DNA from 2 places in the Halomonas sp. YLB-10 genome. Region 2 is predicted to be linked to the other one. Evidence: predicted binding sites of a transcription regulator. Region 2 holds the regulator's gene; the other holds the start of a gene.
What was found. Region 2 encodes FNR, which switches genes on or off when oxygen is low (the NO sensors DNR and NnrR bind a similar motif). Its sites were predicted from a motif close to TTGATNTANATCAA; they were not measured.
Positions count from the first base shown of each region.

Region 1: a site for FNR is predicted at 4,067-4,080, ahead of yegQ (tRNA 5-hydroxyuridine modification protein YegQ). Genes of this name have one in related genera too.

Region 1 covers NZ_RRCU01000006.1:91,786-97,606, reverse strand. The annotation lists gene EBB56_RS14440 (DUF2789 domain-containing protein) at 8-244, shown strand; gene EBB56_RS14435 (diguanylate cyclase) at 555-2,060, shown strand; gene EBB56_RS14430 (SRPBCC family protein) at 2,124-2,534, opposite strand; gene yegQ (tRNA 5-hydroxyuridine modification protein YegQ) at 2,633-3,949, opposite strand; gene queC (7-cyano-7-deazaguanine synthase QueC) at 4,207-4,938, shown strand; gene queE (7-carboxy-7-deazaguanine synthase) at 4,931-5,584, shown strand; gene EBB56_RS14410 (6-carboxytetrahydropterin synthase) at 5,584-5,821, shown strand, end outside.
Region 2 covers NZ_RRCU01000001.1:840,522-846,342, reverse strand. The annotation lists gene EBB56_RS03530 (DUF294 nucleotidyltransferase-like domain-containing protein) at 1-1,250, shown strand, start outside; gene EBB56_RS03525 (3'-5' exonuclease) at 1,247-1,939, shown strand; gene EBB56_RS03520 (hypothetical protein) at 2,012-2,251, shown strand; gene ttcA (tRNA 2-thiocytidine(32) synthetase TtcA) at 2,632-3,591, shown strand; gene fnr (fumarate/nitrate reduction transcriptional regulator Fnr) at 3,752-4,492, opposite strand; gene EBB56_RS03505 (sulfite exporter TauE/SafE family protein) at 4,647-5,333, opposite strand; gene ccoS (cbb3-type cytochrome oxidase assembly protein CcoS) at 5,330-5,560, opposite strand; gene EBB56_RS03495 (heavy metal translocating P-type ATPase) at 5,557-5,821, opposite strand, start outside.

The DNA of each region.
Region 1 (5,821 bases), on a different contig from region 2:
GTTGCTCATGGAACACCCGGATCACCCCTTCAGCGAGTTGTTTGAACAGCTGGGCCTGGCATCCGAGCCGGAAGCCATCAAACGATTCATCGATCGCAACTCGCCGATTCCGGAGGGGGTCGAACTGCCCGATGCGGCCTGCTGGAACGAGGGACAGTCGGAATTTCTGCGCGAAGCCATCGAGGCCGATGCCGACTGGGCCGAGGTGGTCGATCATCTGGACGCTTCACTGCGCAAACCCTAGGGCTTGTGCGAAAAGTGCTTGTGCGAAAAGTGCCTGCGCTCGGAAATACGGCGTTAAAAATCGGGTCAAGATGCTCATTTACACCTCGTAAACTGCGCTTTCTCACCGATTTTTGCCTTGTCTAACCATCGCTCGTCAACTTTTCGTATAAAGCCTGGGGCTCGTCTGAAAAGTAGCTGCGCTCGTCGACTCTTCGGACAAGTCCTTTACAAGCTGCGCGAGCCGCTGATGTCGGCGGCTCGCGCCACTATCAGGCCGATGGATCGGCCCTGACACCAATCGCACAACGACAATCGATGGCCTTTTCGACGTGACCTGTCTTCCCCCTGATATCGAAGCGCGGCTCGAGCCCGCCACGCGTCTTCCCTCTCTGCCTGCCGTGGTGTCCGAGCTGCTGGTACTGGCGAGCAATCACGACGCGCCGCTGACCGACTTCGCGACCCTGCTGTCCCGTGACCCGGCCCTGTGCCTGCAGCTGCTGCGGCTGGCCAACAGCCCCTACTATCGCCGCGGTTGCGATCCCGTCATCTGCTGCGAGCACGCGGTGACACGCCTCGGTATCGATGGCACCCTCACCGCGCTTTTGGGTTTCACCCTGGTGCGCGACGCGACCCGCGGCCCCCTGGCCGACTATTGGCGACGCACCCTCGCAGCCGCGCACTTGATTCCGGCCATCGCCAAGGTGGTAAATCCCCGCCATCCGGGCGAATTGTCGACGCGCGCCCTGCTACGCGAGGTCGGGGTACTGCTGCTGTACGCATTGGACCCGAACTACTTCGAGCTGACCGCCCAGGCCGCCACCCGCGAACAGCGCCTGGCTCTGGAACACCGGCATCTTGGCTGCGACCGCGACCAGGCGTCGAGCTGGCTGGCACGGCGCTGGCAGCTGCCCACCAACCTGTTCCTTCAGCGCCCTCTCGAGCCGGAAGGCCAGCGTCACCACGAATGGCTCGACGGCCTTTGCCTGGAGCTCGCCGACGAACTGGCCGGATGCTGTCTGGACGACAACAGCGACGCCATCCCCGCCGTGCTTCATCGTTTTCAGCAACGCATGAACATGGACGGCAATGCCCAGGCACGTCTTGTCGATGAACTCGCGAGTCGCCTTGAGACCTTGCCGGATTTTCTCGCCACCTCGCTGTCGGCAGATGAGGATATCGAACGCCTGCTGGTCGCCGGCAAGCAGCGCCTGCATGGGCTGACCATGAGCCTGGCCGAGCGGTTGCACCATCGTGAGGACCAGCTGATTTCGCTCCAACGCGACAATGAGGCGCTGGATGTGCGCGCCAGCACCGATGCCCTCACCGGTCTCGCCAATCGCGCCGCGCTGGAACGGCGCCTCGAGGAGATGCTCGAGGACGCCCATGCGCGAGACAAGCCTCTGTCGGTGCTATTTCTCGATCTGGATCACTTCAAGCCGCTCAACGACCGCTACGGCCACCGACTCGGCGACATCGTGCTGGTCAATGTCGCCGCTACCCTGCGTGACGCCATCCGTGAGTCGGACCTGGCGGCCCGCTACGGCGGAGAGGAGTTCGTCATCGCCCTGCGGAACACGCCGGAGCCAGGAGCTTTGCGGGTCGCGCAGCGGCTACAGCAGTGGCTTGCCGAGCAGCCGATGGCCCAGGTCGACCAGCGCCCCCTTTACGTCAGCGCCTCCATCGGCATCGCCCAATGGCAGCCCGGCATGGACAGCATCGACGCAGCGTCGCTGGTGGAAAAGGCGGACCTGCAGATGTACCAGGCCAAGCAGGCCGGCCGTGCCCGCATCAGTCAAGCTCAACAACTGCAGGAGCGCGCCGGGGAAACACCCTGAAGCAGCACTTGATCAGAACAAGATCTCTGCCAGACGCCGCGGCAGTAGACGCCAAGGCACTCGCTAGAGACGCGCCTCGACCCGCTCCAGGATCTGGGCGCTGACCTTGGCGACCAGCGGGCGAGCCGCGCGATTGACCGCCTTGGCGACCAGCCGATTGCGGATCTGGTAGTCGACGATCAGGCTGACCGCGGTACCTTCATCGACCGCTTCGAGTTCATAGCGGCCCTGATTGCGCACACCGTCGATCGACTCCCAGGCCAGTCGGCTGGGTGGCGACTTCTCGGTCACCTGCACCTCGAAGGTCCAGTCCATGCCGACCGCGTGGACATGCCAGCGATAGCGATCGTCCCCGAGCGGCTCGATCTCGGTGATCAGATCCGAATAGTCGGCGAAATCCTCGACCTTTTCGAGCAGGGCGAAGACGCGCTCGGGAGGCGCGGGAAGCGTGGCGCTGTGTTCGATGGTGGGCATGGCCAGACCGACTCCTTGCCTGAGGGATGCTCCAAGGTAAGGCTGCTACGGAGCCTAGCATCCCGGTTCCCCAGGCCCTTGTAAAGACGTGCCTATCATCAGGCTGACGGCAGGTCCCGCAGCAACAGAGCGAACTCGAACTCGTCGGGCGACGGCGACTCCCCCGGCAGCTTGACCCTTACCCGGTGACCGTCCCCGGGCGCCACCTTCAGCGCGCTGCCGTTGCCCGCCTCCATCGCCTCAAGGGTGAAACGACGGTTGCCGGAGGGCAGCATCAGCTCGAGGCGATCGCCGACCTCGAAGCGGTTCTTGACCTCGATATCCAGCCAACCTGATGGCGCTTGTCCCAGGATCTGGCCGACGAACTGCTGGTGAACGCCCACCGAGTGCCCACGCTCGTAATTCTGGTACTCGTCGTGGACGTGGCGTCGGTAGAAGCCTTCGGTATACCCCCGGTTGGCCAGGTTTTCGAGCTCATCCATCAGCCCGATGTCGAAGGGGCGCCCGGCCACGGCGTCATCGATGGCACGACGATAGACCTGGGCGGTACGTGCTACATAGTAGGGCGACTTGGTTCGCCCTTCTATCTTCAGCGAACTGACCCCCATCTCGGTGAGCCTCGCCACGTGCTGAACGGCGCGCAGATCCTTGGAATTCATGATGTAGCTACCGTGCTCGTCCTCGAACACCGGCATCAGTTCGCCAGGCCGCTGTGGGTCCTCGATCAGCGCCGAGCGCTCCTCCCGGCCCTGTGCCACGTCCTGCGCCGGGATCAGGTCGCCACAGGCGTCAGTGCCGGCCGGGTGGGTCCGGTAGTTCCAGCGACAGGCGTTGGTACAGGTGCCCTGGTTGGGGTCGCGCCGGTTGAAGTAGCCCGACAGCAGACAGCGCCCGGAATAGGCGATGCACAGGGCACCGTGAACGAACGTCTCGATCTCCAGGGTCGGGCACTCGGCACGGATCTCGGCGATTTCCTCAAGCGACAGCTCTCGCGACAGGATCACCCGGGAGATCCCCTGGGACTGCCAGAAGCGAGCCGCCGCGTGATTGACCACGTTGGCCTGCACCGACAGATGGATCACCTGGTCAGGCCAACGCTCACGCACCATCATGATCAAGCCAGGGTCGGACATGATCAGCGCATCCGGCCCCGCCTCGACGATCGGTGCCATGTCCTTCAGGTAGGTCCTGAGCTTGGCATTGTGCGGAGCGATATTGGAAGCCACGTAGAAGCGCTTGCCACGCGCCTGGGCCTCAGCGATGCCTCGGGTCAGGTTGTCGAGGCCGAAGTCATTGTTGCGTACACGCAGTGAGTAGCGCGGCTGACCGGCATAGACCGCATCGGCGCCATAGGCGAAGGCGAAGCGCATATGCCGGTAGGTGCCGGCCGGTGACAGTAGTTCAGGGGCATTCATCCAGGCGTCTCTCTCGTGGGCCGGGCTTGGTCCGGGCTTGTGCCGGGCATGGTTCGGGATTAAACCGGGCAGACAGCAGTAAACCGCGCAGCCTGCCACAACCGCGAGCAACGGACGTTGACAAGGAGCAAGTCGCCGGCATCAACGCCGCACTGGTGTTGCCGTCCGGCTTTCGTTACCCTTGTCGCGCCGGACCGGACCCCGGCCGCTGGCGATTCTTGTCGCCACCCCAAATTCTCCGAATCGAGACCCCCTTCATGAGCACGACTTCCCGCTCCACCGTGGTGATCTACTCCGGTGGCATGGACTCTTTCACCGTACTTCATCGCGCCTTGCACGAAGGCCTCGAAGTTCACGCCCTGTCATTCGACTATGGCCAGCGCCACGCCCGCGAACTCGAGGTGGCCCGCCATGTCTGTCAGGAGTTGAAGATCCCTCATCAGGTCGTCGACATCACCGCCATTCATGGCCTGATCGACAACTCTGCGCTGACCGACGCCAATCGCAAGATCCCTGGCGGTGACTACGCCGAAGACAACCTCGCCGCCACCGTGGTCCCCAATCGCAACATGGTGCTGCTGTCGCTGGCCATCGCCAAGGCGGTGAATATCGGCGCCAGTCGCGTCGACTACGGCGCCCACGGCGGTGACCACGTGCTCTATCCGGATTGTCGTCCCGAGTTTGTCGAGCAGATGAATGCGGTGGCCGCCATCGCCAATTTCTCGCCGGTAGAGATCCACGCACCCTATCTACGGTCCAGCAAGAGCGAGATTCTGGCCGACGGACTGTCCATGGGACTGAACTACCGCGACACCTGGACCTGTTACGAGGGCCGGCGCCTGGCCTGTGGCCGCTGCGGCAGCTGTCTGGAGCGGCTCGCCGCCTTCGCCGACCAGGGTGTCGAAGATCCGTTGGCCTACGCCGCCAATACCCGGCAGGAGCCGGCGATTGCACAGGCAGACCAGAGCGGAGCGCACCAGGATGTATAGCGTCAAGGAAGCCTTCTATACCCTTCAGGGAGAAGGCGTACAGGCCGGCCGCGCCAGCGTCTTCTGTCGCTTTGCCGGCTGCAATCTCTGGTCGGGTCGCGAGCAGGACCGCGCCAGCGCCCAGTGTCGCTTCTGCGACACCGACTTCGTCGGCACCGATGGTCAGAACGGCGGACGCTTTGCCACCGCCGACGCCCTGGCCGAGCACATCACCCGCTTGTGGCCACACCCCCACGAGGGTGTCACGCCCTACGTCGTGTTCACCGGTGGCGAGCCCCTGCTGCAGCTGGATGCCGCCTTGATCGACGCGGTGCACGCTGCCGGCTTCGAGATTGGCGTGGAGACCAACGGTACTCTGGCCGCGCCGGACGGTATCGACTGGCTATGTGTCAGCCCCAAGGGCAATGCGCCGCTGGTGCAGACCCGCGGTGACGAGCTGAAGCTCGTCCATCCCCAGACCGACGCCCCGCCGGAACGTTTCGAGGGGCTCGACTTCGACCATTTTCTGCTGCAGCCGATGGACACCTCCGGGCTGATGGCCAGCGACGCTCGCAAGGAGCCACTCTGTGCCACGGTAGAGCACTGCATGGCGCATCCACGCTGGCGGCTGTCGCTGCAGACCCACAAGATCGCGGGAATCGACTGATGGCACTCTTTGTACGACGACTGACACATCTCGACGTGTCGCTTTGGTGTCCCGATCGTGGACTGATCGGCGCAAGCTGGCTGGTCGACGTCGAACTCGATGGAGAGCTCGGTGAAGACGGCATGCTGTTCGACTTCGGCGAGGTCAAACCCTGGATCAAAGCACGTCTCGACGGCGGCGCCGATCACACCCTGCTGGTGCCTACCGAAGCCCCTGGCGTCAGCGTCAGCGAATGTC
Region 2 (5,821 bases):
GCATGCTGACCAAGACCGACCTGCTCGAGGCCCTGGTGCTGGAGGGGTGCGACGGTAATGCCGAGGTCGGTGGCATCGCTCATCTGTCGCTGGTGACGGTGGACGAAAGCCAGTACCTGTTCGAGGCACTGATCGAGATGACCCGCCACAAGGTGGCCAGGGTGGTGGTGCTTCAGGGCCAGCGGCTGATCGGTGTCGTGGAGCTGACCGATGTGCTCAGCTTCTTTTCCAGCCGCAGCTACGTGGTCAGCCTGCAGGTCGAGCAGGCGACGACCCTGGCCTCGCTCAGCGAAGCAAGTCAGCGTGCGCCGGAGCTGGTCGAGGCGCTGATGGCCCAGGGGGTACGCATGCGCTTCGCCATGGGCATGCTGTCGGCGCTCAATGGGCGCATCATCAGCAAGGCCTGGCACTTCTCGATGCCGGCCCCTCAGCGCGAGCGCGCCTGTCTGCTGGTGCTCGGCAGCGAAGGGCGCGGCGAGCAGATCCTGAAGACCGACCAGGACAATGCGCTGATCCTGGCCGATGACCAGCAGTGGGACGAGCTCAGCGCAGATACCGCGCGGTTCACCAGCGTGCTCGACGATCTGGGCTATCCGCGCTGCCCGGGCAACATCATGGTCTCCAACCCCCAGTGGGTCGGCACCCTTGCGCAATGGCGCGCGCGCATCCGTCGCTGGGTCAGCGAACCCGACGGAGAAAGCCTGATGCGTCTGGCGGTGCTTGCCGACGCCTCGGGGGTGGCCGGTGACTTTGCCCTGGTGGACCGACTCCACGACGTGCTGATCGAAGAAACACGGGGCAATGAACTGTTGCTGACCCATCTGGCGAGGGGGGTGTTGCGGTTCTCGACGCCCTTGACCCTGTTTGGAACGCTGAAGAAGCCCGAGCACGGCGTCGACATCAAGAAGGGTGGCATCTTTCCTATCGTCCATGGTGTTCGCACCATGGCACTGGAGTGCGGGCTGCGCGAGACCTCGACCCACGACCGGCTGGCGGCGCTGGCGTCACTCGGGCGCATCGAGCGGGTGGTGGCGGAGGATCTCGGCGAGGCGTTGTCGCTGTTCTGTGAGCTGCGGCTTCGGGCGCAGCTGGCCTACCGGCGCGACGATGCCCGGGCTACGGACGCCCCGGACAGAGTGGTGGTTCAGTCGCTCAATTCGCTGGAGCGGGACCTGCTGCGCGAGGCGCTGCATCTGGTCAAGGAGTTCAAGGCCAGCCTGTCCCACCGCTATCACCTGGAGTATGCATGAGTGTCGAGGCAGCCCCCCAGGGCAAGCTGCCTTGGCGTCAATGGTTTCGCTTGGGAGAGTACCCGATGCTGAGAGCGATCAGGCGTGTGGCCGACAGGCGTCGGCAGGCCGATGGCGATTTCGCCTGGCTGTTCAATCCCTATACCGGCGATGAGCTGGTGTCCCTGGACTGCGAAACCACCGGTCTGGATACCCGTCATGCGGAGCTGGTGTCCATCGCTGCGGTACGCATTCGTGACGATCGCGTCTTGACCAGCGAGTCGCTGGACCTGCGGCTCGCGCCTCCTGCCAGCCTGAGTGGAGACTCCATCTGCATCCATCGCCTGCGAGGGGTCGACCTGGAAGGCGGCCTCGAGGTGCGCGAGGCCTTGACGACGCTGCTGGAATTTATCGGCAATCGCCCATTGGTCGGCTGGTGTATCGACTTCGACCTGGCCATGCTGGATCGCTACCTGAAGGCGGAGTTCGGCTTCTCGCTGCCCAACGCCACCATCGACGTGGCCCAGCAGTACCGCAAGCGGCTGCGCCGAAGTCACCCGGAAATCGAGGTGCAGCCGACCTTTGAACAATTGGCAGAGCGACTGGGAGTCCCGATCATGGGACGCCATACGGCCCTGGGCGACGCCGTCACCACGGCGCTGATGCATCTGCGCCTGGAGAGCGGGGCACTCACGGCGCCATCGCGCTGACCCGTTGCCGCCATCCGCGCTGACCCGGTGCCGCCCGCACCGGCAACCATTCACCTGCAAGGAGATCCTGTCATGAGTCTGCACGCCATGTTGACCCTTCTCGAGCCCACGCTGCTGGCGCTGGGCCTGGTCTCGGTGCTGGTGGCCTACCTCCAGTACTATCGCCGTACCCGGGACCTGTGGGGCATGGTCAAGTTCTGGGAGAAGCGCCTGACCCTGACCGTGCGCGAGTTTGGCTGGCAACGTGCCGGCATCCTGCTGCTGTTGCTGGGCGTGGTGGTGCGCTATCTGCTGGCGCTGAACGTCGTCTAGGGCTTGTCTGAAAAGTGCCTGCGCTCGGTAATACGGCGTTAAAAATCGGATCAAAATGCTCATTTACACCCCGTAAACTGCGCTTTCTCACCGATTTTTGCCTTGTCTAACCTTCGCTCGTCGACTTTTCGGACAGCGCCTAGGGCCTGGCTGACAGGCACTTGCGTTCTTCGACTTGCCAGACCAGACCAGACCAGGCCACGACGCGCAAGGGCGCCACTACGGCGGTGTCGTCCTTGGCGGTTTCCGATGTGCTGCCGACGAAAAGCCTCTCCCGTATTGTCCTCGCCGGGGTAAGCGGTCGCTGACCTCTTCGCCACTAAAGCGTCCGGATGGTAGACTGGCGCCTCTTTCATTTTCAGCCGTGATGTCCCGCTCCCATGTCGCCACAGTCCGCCTCCGCCACCCTGTTCGATCCCCGTACCCCCGAGGATGACCATCTCTCGATCGATGCCGGTGTCAGCCCGGCCGACCCTGCTGCGGATGGCGATCAGACGGAAGCCCAAGTTCAGGCCAAGGCACGGCGTGAGTTCAACAAGCTGCAGAAGCGCCTGCGCCGCCAGGCCGGCAACGCCATCATTGACTACGGCATGATCCAGGAAGGCGACAAGATCATGGTGTGTCTGTCTGGTGGCAAGGACAGCTACACCATGCTCGAGATCCTGCGCAGCCTTCAGCGCAACGCGCCGGTCAACTTCTCGCTGGTGGCGGTGAATCTGGATCAGAAGCAGCCGGGCTTTCCGGAGCATGTGCTGCCGAACTATCTGGACAGTATCGGCGTGGACTACCACATCCTCGAGCGCGACACCTATTCGGTGGTGAAGGAGAAGACGCCGGAGGGCAAGACCACCTGCGCGCTCTGCTCACGCCTGCGGCGCGGCTCTCTCTATGGCTTCGCCGAGGAGATCGGGGCGACCAAGATCGCCCTGGGCCACCACCGCGAGGACATTCTCGAGACGCTGTTTCTGAACATGTTCTTCGGTGGCAGCCTCAAGGCGATGCCGCCCAAGCTGCTCTCCGACGACGGCAAGAACATCGTCATCCGCCCGCTGGCGTACTGCCGCGAGGCCGATATCCAGGCCTACAGCGAGGCGATGGAGTTCCCGATCATCCCGTGCAACCTGTGTGGTTCCCAGCCCAACCTGCAGCGCCAGGTGGTCAAGGAGATGCTGGCCGAGTGGGAGGTCAAGCATCCCGGGCGCCTCGAGAGCATGTTCAAGGCGGTGACCAATGTGGCGCCGTCGCAGCTGGCGGATCGGCAACTGTTCGACTTCGAGGGGCTGGAGGCCGTACAGGCCGAACGCCAGGCCCGGCGCATCGACGTGGTGGATGCCGGCTGATCTCGCCAACAGCGAATGTGCATGACGCCATGACAGCAAAAGAGGCCGCATCTCCGGATGCGGCCTCTTTCTTGTCACACGCCATCTATTACGCTTTGCTTTCCAGATCCTGGGTACCGGGCGCTGCTGGCCAAGCCCGGCACACTGCCGCCAGGCCCGCTCAGGTAACTTCGGTGTCGGCCAGGGTCGACAGCGCGGTCAGGTCGAGGATATTGACCTCACGTCCCGATACCGCCACCAGATCCTGCTGCTGGAAACGCCCGAGGATACGGCTGACCGTTTCCACCGCCAGCCCCAGGTGATTGCCGATGTCGGCGCGGGACATGGACAGGCGGAAGCTGAACGGTGAATAGCCGCGGCGGCGGAAGCGGTCCGACAGGCCGAGGAAGAAGCAGGCCAGGCGCTGATCGGCGGTCTTGCGTGACAGCAGCTGCATCATCCGGCGGTCCTCTCGCAGCTCCTTGCTCAGGGTGCGAAACAGCTGGGCACGCAGCTCCGGTAGGGTCTGGGTCAGCGCATCGAGGCGGTCGAAGGGAATCTCGCACACCGTGGTGGTCTCCAGCGCCACCACGCTGCCGGGATAGCGGCCGTCGTCGATGCCATCCAGGCCAACCAGTTCACTGGGCAGGAAGAAGTTGGTCAACTGAGCTTCGCCGCTGCCTTCGGTGGTGATCTGCTTGAGACTCCCCGATCGGACCGCGAAGACGCTGGTGAAGCGATCTCCCTGCTCGACCAATCGTGTGCCTTTCTTGATCGGCGGGTGACGACGGATGATGGAATCGAAGCGCTCGAGGTCGGCGGTCTCCAGCGACAGCGGAAGGCACAAGGAACTCAGGCTGCAGGACTCACAGCGAGTCTCATGCAGCATGGGACGCCGCCGATCTTGGGCCGTAGGACTCATTCGCAGCTCCTGTGGATCTGGGATCGATATTGACTGGGCCATGGGGAGAACAGACGTCGCCCGTACAGCACGTTGATGGCACTATTCTACACCCTCAGATCAGCTAAAAGTGGCGTCTACCTCTTTAGGATTAATAACTTAGAGGTAGGATGCGTCATTGGTGCAGCCCAGTCCAAAGTTGCCAGACGGCAAAGGCGATGATCATGCCAGCGGCGACAAGGCGTGTTGCCCGATGCGCCAGCAGGGCCTGCATTTGTCTTGCGGCGAGGCCCGTCACCACCAGCGCCGGAAGCGTACCAAGACCGAAGCTCGCCATCAGCAGTGCGCCCTCGAGGGGCTCGGCCCGTGCCAGGCTCCAGGCCAGCATCGAGTACACCAGGCCACAGGGCAGCCAGCCCCAGATGGCGCCCAGCGCCACCGCCTGGGGCAGACGCACCACCGGCAACAGGCGTCTGCCTGCGGGTTCCAGGTACCTCCAGAGGTGACGTCCCAGTGCCTCGACGTGACGCAGGCCTTTCCATAGATCGGCAATGTAAAGCGCCATCAGGATCAACATCAGGCTGGCGACGATCTGCATCAGGCCACGCAGGGTCGGCGAAAGGCCGATCACCGAACCCAGGGCGGCAACCAGAGCGCCCGCCACACAGTAGCTGGTGATACGACCTACATTGTAGCCGAGCACAAGTGTGCTCACCCGCCAAGGTTGACGCATGCTGGGTGGGATGGCAAAGGTCAGGGCGCTCATGATACCGCCGCACATGCCAATACAGTGTGCACCGCCGAGCAGGCCAAACACGAAGGCCGCCATCATGGGAGGCAGCTCGAGGCCGGTAGGATTCACTCAGGCCCTCTGGACGATGGATCACGATCGGATGTCTGCGCAGGCGTTTCGGACGAGGAAGCGCCGTCATCGGCACTGCGAGTGTCGTCCTCATCCTCGAACAGGATGCGATAGGCGGGGCCTTCGAGGTCCTCGAACTGGTCGTTGCGCACCGCCCAGAAGAAGGCCCAGACCGCCAGGCCCAGCAGGATCAACGACAAGGGTATCAACAGGTAAAGGATGCTCATGGGCCGGGGCTTGCGGTGACGGGTGAAGGTGTCGCGGTCGGCCTGGTGCGTCCGCGCCGCAGACGCAGGGCATTGCCGATGACCAGCAACGAGCTGAGTGACATGCCGATGGCGGCAAGCCATGGGGGCACGAAGCCCAGCGCCGCTGCGGGCAGCGCCACGACATTGTAGAGCACCGACCAGGACAGATTCTGGCGAATGATGCGACGGGTCTGGCGGGCCACCTCGATGGCTTCGACGATACCCGTGAGCGGTTCGCCC